DNA from 3 places in the Arthrobacter sp. SAFR-179 genome. Region 1 is predicted to be linked to each of the others. Evidence: riboswitches for the same ligand, from Rfam matches in the RefSeq annotation. Region 1 holds a riboswitch; each other region holds the start of a gene.

Region 1 (4,769 bases):
AGCACTGGTTCCTGGGACGAATCGGACGTCCGCATCCGTCCCAGCAAGAAGGGTTCCCGGCCGCGCACCAAGGACCGCCCCAGCCATGACGACGCCGTGACCGGACGGATCATCACGGTGGACCGGGGCCGGTACACCGCAGTGGTGGACGAGGACTCGGAGAACGAGCGCGTTGTCATCGCGGCGCGCGCCCGGGAACTGCGCCGCTCGCCAGTGGTTGCCGGCGATTTCGTGTCACTGGTGGGGGACGTGTCCGGCGCACCGGACACGCTGGCCCGGCTGGTGAAGATCCAGGACCGCCATACCCTCCTGCGACGCAGCGCCGACGACACCGACCCCATTGAGCGCGCGGTGGTGGCCAACGCGGACCAACTGGTGATCGTGGTGGCCGCGGCCAACCCGGAGCCCCGCACGGGATTCATCGACCGCGCACTGGTGGCCGCCTACGACGCAGGGATCGAGCCCATCCTGCTGGTCACCAAGGCCGACGTCAAGGACCCTGCGGAACTCCTTTCCAACTACACCCACCTGGACTTCCCGGTCATCATCAGCCGGACAGCCGATGCGCTGGCATCAGGCATCGACGCCCGGTCCGATGACGGCCTCTCGGCGCGGCTGGAGAGCGCGGCGGTGGCTGCCCTCCGTGACCACCTGGACGGCAAGGTCACCGTGATGCTCGGGCACTCAGGTGTCGGAAAGTCCACCATGGTGAACGCACTGACCGGCGCGGAGCGGGCCACCGGCGGAGTGAACGCCGTGACCGGCCGCGGCCGCCACACATCCTCCTCCGCCCTTGCCTTGCGGCTGGCGGATGCGCCGCCCGGCAGCTGGATCATCGACACCCCCGGCATCCGCTCCTTCGGCCTGGCGCACGTGAACCCGGACCGGATCCTGCGCTCCTTCCCGGACCTCTCCCCCGGCATCGAAAACTGCGAACGCGGCTGCAAGCACACGGCAGCCGCGGTGGACTGCGGCCTTGACGACTGGGTGGCGGGCGGACATGCAGGCCCCACCGGGGCTGCCCGGCTGGCGTCCCTGCGGCGGCTGCTGGGTGCGGATCCACGGATGGAAGCACAGGAAACCAAGGAGCTCGGCAGCGTCAACTGACGCGTTCTCCCGGCAGAACCGTTTGCAGACGGTAGTTTGGAACCATGATCCAACCCGCTTCGAGCTACAACGATGACCTGCGCCTGGCCCATGTCCTGGCCGACTCCGTGGATGACCAGACCATGAGCCGCTTCAAGGCCCTGGACCTCCACGTTGAGACCAAGCCGGACCTGACGCCGGTCACCGACGCGGACAAGGCCGCCGAGGAAGCCATCCGCGGCCAGCTTTCCCGTTCCCGCCCCCGCGACGCCGTCCTGGGCGAGGAATTCGGGAGCACCGGCCACGGTTCGCGGCGCTGGATCATCGATCCCATTGACGGGACCAAGAACTTTGTCCGCGGCGTTCCGGTGTGGGCCACGCTGATCGCCCTCGTGGACGAGGGTGAGCCGGTGGTGGGCGTGGTCAGCGCCCCGGCCCTTGGCAAGCGCTGGTGGGCGGCGAAAGGCATGGGCGCGTACATGGGCAGGTCCCTTGCCGCTGCCACCCGGCTCCGCGTCTCGGACGTGTCGAAGCTTTCCGATGCCTCCCTCTCGTACTCCAGCCTGGGCGGGTGGAAGGAACGCGGAAACCTGGACGAGTTCCTTGGCCTGACCGAGGATGTCTGGCGCACCCGGGCCTACGGCGATTTCTGGTCGTACTGCATGGTGGCCGAAGGCTCGGTGGACATCGCCTGCGAACCGGAACTGAACCTCTATGACATGGCCGCACTGGTGCCGATCGTGGTGGAGGCCGGCGGCCGGTTCACATCCCTGGAAGGCGAGGACGGCCCGTTCGGCGGAAACGCCCTGGCCACGAACTCAATCCTGCACTCGGAGGTCCTGCACCGCCTGAACCCGTACCTGGATGATCTGCTGTAACTGATGCGCTTTTCCGCATAAAAGCGAATAATGCGACGCCGGACACCTTCCTGGGGAAGTGTCCGGCGTCGTTTATTCGGCGGCACGTAATAAACACCTTAACAATTGCCGCGGCTTCAATCCTGGCCGCCCCATGTCCTACGCTTTTATTCAGGTCACGAGTGCCAGCGCAAAACCCCGGTTTGCTGGCCGGCAACCCTCCATTCGCGGTGGGGTGCCCCGGGTGACGACCAGGCCGGTCCGGAGCGGATGCGGCAAGCGCGGATTCCCCCATGGCGGAGTCCTGTCATCAAGTGAGGTCTCTGTGACAACTGCCACCGTCTCCCCCCAGCCCGTCATTGCCGAAGCCAGCGTCCCCGACGGACGCCACGCCGCTGCCGGCCGGCCCCTCGCTGCCGTCACCGGCGCCGAAATCCAGGCACCCCTGATTTCAGGCGGACACGTGCGGTACGCCAACCTCGATTACGGCGCCTCCGCCCCGGCGCTGTCCGTGGTGTCGGCCTACCTGAACGAGATCCTCCCCTACTACGCGAGCGTCCACCGCGGGGCAGGATACGCGTCCCAGATCAGCACCTCGGTGTATGAGAACGCCCGCAGCATCGTCAGGGATTTCGTCGGCGGCCGCTCGGATGATTCGGTCATCTTCACCCGCAACACCACCGATTCGCTGAACCTGCTGGCCGGTTGCCTGCCGGTGACCAATGGCCGGCACGACGGCGAGGTGCTCTACCTGGACATCGAACACCACGCCAACCTCCTGCCGTGGCAGGGCGTCCCGCACCGCAGCATCGTTGCCGCCGACACCATCACCGAAACCATCGACGCCGTCCGCGCGGAGCTGAGCCAGGGCGGCGTCAGCCTGCTCGCGGTTACCGGAGCCTCCAACGTCACCGGCGAAATCCTGCCCATCCGCGCCCTGGCCGCGCTGGCCCATGAGCATGGTGCACGGATCGTGGTAGATGCCGCCCAGCTCGCCCCCCACCGCCGCGTGGATATCAGCGCGGACGACGTCGACTACCTCGCCTTCTCCGGCCACAAGCTGTATGCGCCCTTCGGCGCCGGCGTCCTGGTGGGACGCCCGGACTGGCTGGACACCGGCGTCCCGCACCTCGCGGGCGGCGGCGCGGTCAAGGAAGCCAGGCTCGACGGCGTCAGCTGGGCCACTGGACCGGCGCGCCATGAGGGGGGCTCACCGAACGTCCTGGGAGCCGCCACACTGGCCCGCGCCACCCAGGTCATTGCCGGGCTGGACCAGGAACGCTGGCATGCCCACGAGTCCGCCATCCGTTCCTTCCTGGTGGAGGGCCTGCAGGAGATCGACGGCGTCACCGTCCACCAGATCTTCAAGGACACCAACCCGGAAACGGACACCATCGGCGTGGTCAACTTCTCCGTTGAGGGCTACGACGCAGGACTGGTGGCGGCGTACCTCTCGGCAGAGCACGGCGTGGGACTGCGGGACGGCCGCTTCTGCGCGCACCCGCTGCTGAAGCGACTGGGCCTGCCGTCCGGTTCCCTCCGCGCCAGCTTCGGTGTCGGTTCACGCCTGGAGGACGCCGAACGCCTGCTGGCCGGCATCCGTGCCCTGCGGAGCAACGGGCTGGGCTGGGACTACGTGGTGGACGCGGGCCGCTGGGTGCCCGCCAATGACACCCGCACCTACCCGCACTGGGCACCCAACACCCCGGGCACCGCCGGCGCCGCGCCCTGCATCGACGACTGACACCCTGCCCAACCCCTGCCGTCCAGGCCATCGATCCGGCGGCCAGGAGGATGCGGTAAATTCGAAAGGTACCGCAGGACGTCAGGTGAAGGAGGCCACGCGTGGTTCGGGGTGGCCCCAAGCTTGATCACGGGCGGCGCAGGGAACTCGGGCAGAGCTTCCAGGACGGCGGCAGGCACTACCAGCGCGTCCGCCCCGGCTACCCGGAAGAGGCAGCCCGGTGGCTGGTGCCCACGGATGCCCATGATGCACTCGACGTGGGCGCCGGCACCGGAAAGTTCACCGCCTTGCTGCTGGACATGGGACTGCATGTCACCGCCGTGGACCCCTCCGCGGACATGCTCGCCCAGCTCATGGAACACTACCCGGCCGCCACGGCCGTGCCGGGGACTGCCGAGGCGACAGGCCTGCCCGACGCCCGCTTCGACGTCGTCACCGTTGCCCAGGCGTGGCACTGGTGCGACGCCCTCGCGGCAAGCACTGAGCTGGCCCGCGTCCTGCGCCTGCACGGAACCCTGGCCCTGGTCTGGAACCAGCTGGACACCTCTGTCCCCTGGGTGCACCGGCTCTCCCGGATCATGCACGCGGGCGACGTGTACCGGCCCGGCCACAAACCCGTCGTCGGACCCGAATTCCGAGGCCTCGAAGGGCACGTCACCCACTGGCAGGACACGGTGACCACCACGGACCTGATGGAACTCACCAAGTCCCGCAGCTACTACCTCCGGGCCGGCGAGGCAACCCGCGCCAAGGTCCTGGCCAACCTGGACTGGTACCTGCACGAACACCTGGCCTATACCCCTGACCAGGAAATTGCCCTCCCCTACCTCACCCTGGCCTGGCGGGCCGCCAAAGCATGACGGCGCATCCCATGCGGCGCCCCCGGAGCCGGTAGGCTTGACCGTGTGAAGACCAGCGCGCCCTCCTCCTCGATCGAGGATTACGTCAAGGTCATCTATTCGTTCACCGAATGGCAGGACAAGCCAATCACGTCCACCCAGCTTGCACAGCGGCTGGGGGTGGCCAATTCCTCGGTGTCCGAGATGGTCCGCAAGCTGAAGGACCAGGGCCTGGTGGACCAC
Region 2 (4,769 bases), on a different contig from region 1:
GCTGGTCCAGTTCCTGCACCAGCAGCGGGCCGGCGTCGGAGTAGGTCCGCTTCCCGGGGCCGGCCCCCGGGGTGGGGGCCGGAACGGTGGAGTACAGGACGGCGGCTTTCATGGGAACCTGCTACTTCTTGTTGGCGGCAAGGAGGTCGGCGGTGCCCTGGGCGTCGGCGGCGTCCACGTCGTGCAGCGAGATGCCGCGGGTTTCCTTCAGGAAGAAGACCGCGACGGCGGTAATGGCGCAGGCGATCAGCAGGTAGACAGCCACGGGGACGGAGGACTTGTAGGTGCCCAGGAGCGAGGCGGCGATGATCGGAGCCAGTGAACCTGCCACGATCGAGGTCACCTGGTAGCCGAGGGACACCCCTGAGTACCGCATCCGGGTGGGGAACATCTCCGCCATGATGGCAGGCTGCCCTGCGTACATGAAGGCGTGGAACACCAGCCCGATCATGATGGCGGCAAGGATGATGGCATCGTTCCTGGTATCCATCATGGGGAAGGCGAAGAAGCCCCAGGTGGCACCCATGATGGCGCCGGCCATGTAAACGGGTTTACGGCCAAAGCGGTCCGACAGCTTGCCGACCATGGGCACCACCGCGAAGTGAACGGCGTGGGCCAGGAGCAGCAGGAGCAGGATGCGGGTGGTGTCGGCCTGCACCACGGTCTTCAGGTAGGTGATGGAGAACGTGACCACCAGGTAGTACAGGATGTTTTCCGCGAAGCGCAGGCCCATGGCGGTGAAGACGCCGCGGGGATACCGCCGGAACACTTCGGCCACACCGTAGCCCTTGTGGCCGGCCTCGACCTCTTTGCGGGCCTCCAGGAAGATGGGTGCGTCGTTGACCTTGGTCCGGATGTAGTAGCCGATCAGGACGATCACCGCGGACAGCCAGAAAGCCACGCGCCAGCCCCACCCCAGGAAGGCGTCCTGGGTCAGCGTGGAAGACAGGATGAACAGCACGGCCGTGGCCAGCAGGTTCCCCAGCGGCACTGCGGACTGCGGCCAGCTGGCCCAGAACCCGCGGGACTTGCTGGGGCTGTGCTCTGCCACCAGGAGGACGGCGCCACCCCATTCCCCGCCGACCGCAAAGCCTTGGGCAAAACGCAGCACCACCAGCAGGGCGGGAGCCCAGTAGCCGATCTGCTGGAAGGTGGGCAGGCAGCCCATGAGGAAGGTGGAGACGCCCACCAGGATGATGCTCAGCTGCAGCAGCTTCTTCCGGCCAAACTTGTCGCCGAAGTGGCCGAAGACAATTCCGCCGATGGGGCGGGCCACGAAGCCGACCGCATAGGTGAGGAAGGCGGCGATGATGCCGTCCAGTTCGGTGCCGGCGTTGGGGAAGAAGGCCTTCCCGAACACCAGGGTGGCGGCGGATGCGTAGAGGAAGAACTCATACCACTCCACGACGGTTCCGGCCATTGAGGCCGTCACCACCTTCTTGAGCCCTGAGGCCTTGATGTCGGTTTCCTCTGTACGCCTTGCGGCGGAGCTTTCCGTACTCATGTGAACTCCTTCGGCGTCGTCGTCGACACCACTGGGACCAGTCAATGGCGGCCGGGTGTGATGCACACCACGAACGCCGGATTTGAATGAGTATGGTCTGCCTTCGGTGCAACCTCAACGCCGATTAGTGCAGAAGGCATCTGCAGGAATGCACATGGGGGCCTCAGGCCAGGAAGCTGCCCCGCAGCTGGCCGCCCAACTGGCCGATCTCGGTCAGGAACCCGTCGTGCCCGATCGGCGCCTGGATGACGTGCACTCCGACGTCCCCTGGCAGGGCCTGGGCCAGTTCATGGGATTGGGACGGGAAATAGAGCCGGTCGGAGTCGACGGCGGCCACGAGGAAGCGTGCGGTTGAGCGGCCCAAGGTCTCGGCGAGGGTCCCCCGGCCCCGGCAGATGTCATGGCTCATCAACGCTTCGGTCAGGGCAATGTAGCTGTTCGCGTCGAAGCGCTTGACCAGCTTGTTGCCCTGGTGGTCAAGGTAGCTTTCCACCTGGTACCGGCCCCGGGCGGCCAGGACTTCACCCTTCAGGGGCGACTCGGGCGCCTGCGGCGAACGGCCGAAGCGGCCTTCCAGTTCGGCTGCTGAGCGGTATGTGATGTGGGCGATGCGCCGGGCAAGGGCCAGCCCTTCTTCGGGGCTGGGACCGCCGTAGTAGTCGCCGCCGTTGAAATTCGGATCCTGGCGGATGGCCAGGGTCTGGGCCTGCGCGAAGGCGATCTGCTCGGCCGTGCTCGCGGCCCCCACGGCGATGACGGCACAGCGCTGCACCCTCTCCGGGTACGTCACAGCCCACTCCAGGGCACGGGCACCGCCCATGGAGCCGCCCAGGACCGCGAACCAGCTCTTGATGCCCAACTGGTCTGCCAGGCGGGCCTCCGCCACCGTGCTGTCGCGCAGCGTGACCAGGGGGAAACGGGAACCCCAGGGGGCGCCGTCCGGGGCGGCCGACGACGGGCCCGTTGATCCGTAGCAGCCGCCAACGATGTTGATGGACACCACGAAGAACTTGTCCGTGTCCACGGGCGCACCGGGGCCGGCCAGCTGTTCCCACCAGCCTTCTTCGTCGGTGTCGCCGCGGGTCACATGGGTGCTTCCGGTCAGGGCATGCTCGATCAGGACGGCGTTGCTGGCGTCCGCATTGAGCGTGCCCCACGTTTCGTAGGCCAGCGTGACGTCCGGCAGGTAGCCGCCGGCTTCAAGGTCCAGTCCCCCGATCGAGGCGTAGCGGACGATTCCGTGTTCGGGGATGGTGGTTCGGGCGACGGTAACCGTCATGGCAAGACCTCTTCTACGCGCTTGCCTGCCGTCATTTGACCGGCAGGCCAGGTCCTCACCCGGGGCACCCCACCGCGGAAGGAGGGTTGCCGGCCAGCAAGCCGGGGCTGTCACTGGCACTCATGACCTGGTTCGAGTGTACGAAACACCCCCCGTTCCAAGCCAAGAGTGTGACTGGTTGTGACTTTCCCGGCTTGCCGGCGGCACTCACTGCAGCCCCGGCTGTTGTCTTAGGCCGCGGCGCCCTTAGCTGCGCGGAAGCCCGCTTCCAGGTCGGCCAGGATGTCATCGATGTGCTCCAGGCCGACGGACAGCCGGACCAGTCCCGGGTTCACCCCCGCCACTGCCTGCTGCTCAGGCGAAAGCTGGCTGTGGGTGGTCGACGCCGGGTGGATGACCAGGGAGCGGACGTCGCCGATGTTCGCAACATGGGAGTGCAGTTCAAGGGCGTCGACGAAGCGTTTGCCCGCCTCCGCCCCGCCGGCCAGGTTGAAAGCCACCACGGCACCCGTCCCCTTGGGCCCGTACTTGCGGCCACGTTCGTACCAGGGGCTGGAGGGCAGCCCCGCGTAGGCGACGGATTCGACGTCGTCCCTTCCTTCCAGCCAGCGCGCCACCTCCGTGGCGTTGGCAACGTGACGCTCCACCCGCAGGCTCAGCGTCTCCAGGCCCTGGGAGATCAGGAAGGCGTTGAACGGGGACACGGCCGAGCCGAGGTCGCGCAGCAGCTGGACCCGGGCCTTGAGGATGTAGGACAGGTTGGCTCCGAGTGCGCCGCCTTCTCCCAGGTCGCGTGCGTAGACCAGGCCGTTGTACGTGGGGTCCGGAGTGTTGAAGCCGGGGAACCGCTCAGGATCCTTGCTGAAGTCGAACTTCCCGGAATCGACAATGACGCCGGCAATGGCCGAACCGTGGCCGCCCAGGTATTTGGTGGCCGAGTGAATCACGATGTCGGCGCCCCACTCCAGCGGGCGGATCAGGTACGGGGTGGACAGGGTGTTGTCCACGATCAGCGGCACGCCTGCCTGGTGGGCCACCTCGGAGATGCCTTCGACATCCAGGACGTCCTGGCGGGGATTGGACACCACTTCGCCGAAAAAGAGCTTGGTGTTCGCCTGCACGGCGCCGCGCCACTGGTCCAGGTTGTCCGGATCGTCCACGAAGGTGACCGAAATGCCGAACTTCTTCAGGGTGTGGGCGAACAGGTTGTACGTTCCGCCGTAAAGGCTGGGGCTGGCCACGATGTGGTCCCCGGCCTCCGCGATGTTCAGGACCGCGAAGGTTTCCGCTGCCTGCCCGGAGCTGAGCAGCAAAGCGGCCAGGCCTCCCTCAAGGCTGGCGATCCGCTGTTCGACGGCGTCCTGCGTGGGGTTGCCGATCCGGGTGTAAATGGGGGCAAGTTCAGCCAGGGCAAAGCGGTTGGCTGCACTTTCGGCGCTGGGGAACACGAAGGACGTGGTCTGGTAGATCGGCAGGGCACGGGCTCCAGTGGCACTGTCCACTTCCTGGCCTGCATGGATCTGGCGGGTTTCGAAGGACCATCCGTTGGACATCCAAATCTCCTTTGACATGGGCCCGGCATGCATGGAGCAGTACGGGCCGCGCTTGCTGCCGGCTGGTGCCGGACAGCCAGGTCCTCACCCGGGGCACCCCACCGCGGATGGAGGGTTGCCGGCCAGCGAGCCGGGGCTTGGCGCTGGCGCTCATGACCTGCGCCCAGTCTAGGAACCGGGCGGCCGCTGAGGACAGCATTGTGACGAACAAGGTCTTCGGGTGTGCCTTCGTGCTGCGCGCGGTGGCCCTCCGGCATCCGCTCGGGGACGCCGCCGTCGTCCTGCTTGCCACTGTTTCCGGCACTTTCCGCAGGCCGCGTTTCCAGTAAGGGTACCCTTAGCTGAGAGCCGGATCACAAAGTGCCAAGATGTTGCCATGCGCATGGATCACGTCTCTTACGCCTGTGAAACCGATGGCCTCGCGGCCACTACC
Region 3 (4,769 bases), on a different contig from region 1:
CGTCGCTGTTCCGCGACAGCAAAAGCGCGTCGTACCTGCTGCCCGTCAAAAAGGAAGTCAGGGACAAGGCGCACCTCAAGGACGGTGACAGCGTGCAAGTCCACCTGGAAGTCCGGACGGACCATTCCCCGCCCGGCTAGATCTGCTTCAGTGCCTGTTCCAGGTCGCCGATCAGGTCGTCAACATCCTCAAGACCCACGGAAAGCCGGACCACACCGTCAGTGAGGCCAATGGCGGCACGACCCTCCGGGCCCATCGCGCGGTGCGTTGTGGTGGCGGGGTGCGTGATCAGGGACTTGGAATCGCCGAGGTTGTTGGAGATGTCTATGATCCGCAGCCCGTCCAGCAGTGCGAAGGCCGCTTCCTTGCCGGAGCGCCCACCGGAGGAAGCGAGCTCAAGGGTGAGGACTGTACCGCCGGCGCTCATCTGCCTTGCGGCCAGCTCATACTGTGGGTGGGACGTGAGCAGCGGATACTTCACCCAGCTCACGGCAGGCTGTTGCTCCAGCCACTCCGCGAGCCGCAGGGCGGTGGCAGAGGAATGGCTTACCCGCAGGCTCATGGTCTCCAGGCCCTTGGTCAGGACCCAGGCGTTGAACGCGGAGAGCGCCGGCCCGGTATGGCGCATCAGCTGCTTCACCGGGCCATCGATGAACTCCTTGGTGCCCAGGATGGCGCCGCCCATCACCCTGCCCTGCCCGTCGATGTGCTTGGTGCCCGAGTAAACGATGACGTCCGCGCCCAGGTCCCCGCAGCGCTGCAGCAGGGGAGTGGCAAAGACGTTGTCCGCCACCACGGTGGCCCCGGCAGCATGCGCAAGTTCGCTGACCGCGGCGATGTCCACGATCTCCTGCATGGGGTTGGACGGGGATTCGAAGAAGACGGCGGTGGTGGGCTGGGAGAGGGCTTCGCGCCACTGGTCCAGGTCCGGACCATCCACGAAGACCGTCTCCACGCCCCACCGCGGGAGGATCTCGTTCAGAATCACAAAGCAGGAACCGAAGAGCGAACGGGCGGCCACCACCCGGTCCCCCGCAGCGAGCAGGGCACCCAGGGCGGTGAACACCGCGGACATGCCCGACGCCGTCGCAAAGCATGCTTCGGTGCCTTCCAGCAGCCTGAGCCGCTCCTGGAAAGTGGCAACGGACGGGTTGCCGTAGCGGGAGTAGACAAAGCGCTCGTCTTCGCCGGTGAAGGCACGTTCAGCTGCTGCGGCGGATTCGTAGACGAAGCCGGAATTCAGGAAGATGGCCTCGGACGTTTCCTGGAAGTTGGTGCGGTCCAGCCCGCCGCGGACAGCCTGGGTGTCGGGGCTCCAGCCGGGGGCGTCTTGGTTGAAGCTCACTTAGTTCTTTCCGAGGTTGGTAGGCAGGCCGCGGTTCTTCCAGCCGTTGACGGTGCGTTCACCGTAGCGGTCCGGCTCGCCTTCAAAGCCTTCCAGCACGTTGTAGGAGATGAAGCCGGCCTGCGTGGCGGCGGTGGCAGCCGCAACGGAACGGGCGCCGGACCGGCACAGGAACACCAGTTCAGCGGACGGGTCCTCCGGCGCCTGCTCCTTGAGGTCCTTGACGAAGTCGGGGTTGGGGATGCCGCCGGGGAAGGTCCACTGGATGAAGAGGGGATCGTTGTCCGTGGCCTTGGTGTCCGGGATGCCGATGTGGGCCCATTCGCCCTCGGTGCGGACGTCCACCAGGACGGCGCCCTGTTGCAGCTTTTCCCATGCCTCATGGGGCGTGAGGTCTCCCGCGTAGCTCATGCGTGGCCCTCGCCGTCGAACTCGCCCTCAAAGTCTGCGTCCAGCTGATCCACTGCGGTGGCCACCGCTGCGTCTGCGGAGGCGATCGCTGCCGGAAGGACCACTGCCTGCGCCACGATGACGCTGGTCCCGTTGAAGGTTGCCGCAGGGCTGCCGTGCAGCACGTAGCCCTCGGCCAGGGCGGCAGAAATCCGCTCGCAGAATTCACGGTTGTCCGGGCCACTGATCAGGCGGTAGGACAGTTTCTCTTCAGGGGCGGGTGCGTCAGACACGACGGATCTCCTTCTTTCACGCTTGCAGCTCGAATCGGTCGATATGCCGAGTATTCACCTGAGGCACCCCGCCGCGAAAGGGAGGGTTGCCGACCGGCCAGTCAGGGCTTCACACCGGTACTCATTACTCCCCAAAAACGTAACACCTGCCGCGCCAGGCCGCATCGCCGCCGTCGTCATGTTCCGTAATTGAGCTGAGCCGAGGGAAGGTGCAGTGCCGGAGGACAGTCCGACGACGGACATCGCCGCAGGTGGGCGGCCCGCCGCGCACAGTCAGCAGCCGCCGGGCCGATAAAGTTCTTACCGGGGCGCCGCCGGCGTCATCAGGGCAACGAGTACCGGGGGTCTTCGCACCATGCGGCCAGTCACATCGCACCACCACGCCGCAACCCGCCGGAACCACCGGCAGCCGATTGCCGCGCTTCTGGCAGCGGCCCTCATTGGGCTCATGGTCCTGTTGGCGGCTCCTCCTGCGCATGCGGCGGAGGCTGAACCCGAGAAGGGGAAGCCCTGGCTCGGTGCGGTGCTCGAATGGGGCGAGGACACTGCCGCAGGATTCAGCGGCAGGCTTGGCGCAGGCCCGGCCGTCTTCGGCCACGACATCACCATTCCGTACCGCGATTCTGAACGGAATGACATCGATGGTTTCCTTCAGCAGGCCGGGGCCGAAGGCGCCCACGCCCTGCTCACGGTGAAGCCGGCGGTGCCGCTGGACCAGCTCGGCGCCCCGGAGGCAGAAGCGTTCGCCCAGCAGGTGCGCGGCCTCGCCGCCGGATTCAAGGGGCAGCTGCTGGTCCGGTTTGCCCCGGACATGAACACAAGCTGGGTGGCATGGGGCCAACAACCTGCCGCCTACCGTGAGGCCTTCCAAACGGTTGCGGCAGCGTTCAGGAAGTACGACGGCGGCCGGGCCGCCATGGTGTGGGCGCCTTACCTGGGCAAGGACTACCCCTTCGACCGGAACCGGAATGCGCCGCAGCCGGGAAGCGAAGGCTTTTCCGTCCTGGACACGAACGGTGACGGTGCCTGGGACGGAAAAGACAGCGCCTACGCGCCCTTCTACCCGGGCGATGACGCCGTGGACTGGGTGGGGCTGGCTGCTTATCACGATGACACCGCCGGTGGTGCCGCCGCCAACACCCTGCCGCGGGCCGGCGAACTCCAGGAGATGCTGACGGACTCCGGCAGCGAAAACTTCTACGGCACCTACTCCGAGGGGCACAATAAGCCTTTCCTCCTCCAGACCGCGGCCTTCTACAGCCCTGCCTCCGGCGGGGCGTCCGAGGCGGACATCAAAACGGGCTGGTGGGACCAGGTGGTAACCACTGCCACGTCCCCCGGGTTTGCCGCGACTGCCGCAGTGGTCTGGGACGAGCGCACCAGCACCAGGGATACCGGCGTGGCAAGCATCAGTTGGCTGCTTACCGGCCACCCGGATATTGCCAAAGCGGCACTGGAGAGACTTAAGGAATCTCCGATGGTCACGGGTCCGCTCACCGGCGTTGCCTCCGGAATCACGTACGACCGGAGCAACACCCTCTCCGGGGCTGCCGCCTGGACTGTCGCTGCCGCCATGGTGATTCTCCTGGTGGCCTTGTGGCAGATTCCCCGCCGGATCAACGCTGCCACGGCCTGGAGCTACCGGGATCCCTCCACCCGGGATTCGCGGGTGGATCTGCTGCGCGGAGTGGCCATCGTCTTTGTGGTGGTGAACCACCTGGGCATGGCTTCGCTGTTCCAACTGCTTACCCAGGAGACGGTGGGCTTCGTGTCCGGCGCGGAACTTTTCGTCCTGTTCTCCGGCCTGGTGGTGGGCATGGTGTACGGGCCCAAGGCCAGGGAGGACTTCGGGCGGGTGGTGGACCTCACCACACGCCGCGCAGGCAAGCTCTACCTGACGGCACTGGCGGTTCTGATCGGCGTCTTCCTCTTGTCCCTGCTCCCGCTCTTCAATACCGAGGCCCTGACCACATTCGTTGACCAGGGAACCGGTGGAGCCGGGCATACCGGAACCGGCCGGTCCTATGACCTGTACGCAGGCATGTCATCGCTGTTCCAGTTCCCCGTCCCGCCCCAGGTGCTGCCGGCCATCGTTCTGCTGCAGTTCGGACCCTGGCAGTTCAACGTCATGGGACTCTATGTGGTGCTCCTGCTGGCCAGCCCGCTGATCCTCGCTGCGCTTAACCGCGGCAAGGCCATCTGGGTGCTGGCTGCGACGCTCGTCCTGTATGCGGTGGGGGCCGTCACCAGGTTCCGGATGCTGCCCTCGCAGTTCGAGGACTCCTTCCCGCTGCTGGTGTGGCAAGTGCTGTTCGTGCTCGGGCTGGTGGCGGGTTATCACCGGCACAGCATCACGGCATGGCTGTCCCGGCACGCCTGGGCGGTGGTTGCCTGCACCGCGGTGGCGTTCGCGCTGGCCTTCCTGTCCTGGGGCAACCCGTACCTGGCCAACAACTATGACGTCCGGCTGGCGCTCCTGCCGGACGCCTCTTACCGGGCCATGTACGACGCCTTCTTCTCCCGGACATACCTGGCCCCGGGCCGCCTGCTCAACGTCCTGGTCCTGGTGGTGGCGGCCTACGCGTTCCTCAGCGCCTACTGGAAACCGGTGGAGCGGGCCCTGGGCTGGTTCCTGGTTCCGCTGGGCCGCGCCACGCTCTACGTGTTCATCATGCACGTGGTGCTGATCGCCGTCGTGGCCAACATTCCGGCGCTGCAGCAGCAAAGCATCTTCCTCAACA

What was found. Region 1 has a riboswitch for S-adenosylmethionine ahead of ACR65K_RS03450 (aminotransferase class V-fold PLP-dependent enzyme). Riboswitches for the same ligand answer to the same signal wherever they lie in the genome.
Region 2: another riboswitch for S-adenosylmethionine. It lies ahead of metX (homoserine O-acetyltransferase MetX); the one in region 1 lies ahead of ACR65K_RS03450 (aminotransferase class V-fold PLP-dependent enzyme).
Region 3: another riboswitch for S-adenosylmethionine. It lies ahead of ACR65K_RS10570 (DUF1737 domain-containing protein); the one in region 1 lies ahead of ACR65K_RS03450 (aminotransferase class V-fold PLP-dependent enzyme).

The regions. Positions count from the first base shown of each region.
Region 1 is NZ_JBPFDM010000001.1:705,675-710,443, reverse strand. Features, by position in the region: gene aroA (3-phosphoshikimate 1-carboxyvinyltransferase) at 1-2, shown strand, start outside; gene rsgA (ribosome small subunit-dependent GTPase A) at 1-1,107, shown strand, start outside; gene hisN (histidinol-phosphatase) at 1,152-1,964, shown strand; SAM riboswitch class IV at 2,118-2,231, shown strand; gene ACR65K_RS03450 (aminotransferase class V-fold PLP-dependent enzyme) at 2,269-3,687, shown strand; gene ACR65K_RS03445 (class I SAM-dependent methyltransferase) at 3,789-4,547, shown strand; gene ACR65K_RS03440 (metal-dependent transcriptional regulator) at 4,593-4,769, shown strand, end outside.
Region 2 is NZ_JBPFDM010000003.1:163,478-168,246, forward strand. Features, by position in the region: gene ACR65K_RS07715 (zinc-binding dehydrogenase) at 1-112, opposite strand, end outside; gene ACR65K_RS07720 (MFS transporter) at 122-1,504, opposite strand; gene metX (homoserine O-acetyltransferase MetX) at 1,668-2,783, opposite strand; SAM riboswitch class IV at 2,796-2,911, opposite strand; gene ACR65K_RS07730 (bifunctional o-acetylhomoserine/o-acetylserine sulfhydrylase) at 3,014-4,336, opposite strand; SAM riboswitch class IV at 4,380-4,494, opposite strand; gene ACR65K_RS07735 (hypothetical protein) at 4,537-4,665, shown strand; gene ACR65K_RS07740 (VOC family protein) at 4,713-4,769, shown strand, end outside.
Region 3 is NZ_JBPFDM010000005.1:85,237-90,005, forward strand. Features, by position in the region: gene ACR65K_RS10555 (DUF1905 domain-containing protein) at 1-140, shown strand, start outside; gene ACR65K_RS10560 (O-succinylhomoserine sulfhydrylase) at 137-1,345, opposite strand; gene ACR65K_RS10565 (rhodanese-like domain-containing protein) at 1,346-1,756, opposite strand; gene ACR65K_RS10570 (DUF1737 domain-containing protein) at 1,753-2,028, opposite strand; SAM riboswitch class IV at 2,042-2,157, opposite strand; gene opgC (OpgC domain-containing protein) at 2,384-4,769, shown strand, end outside.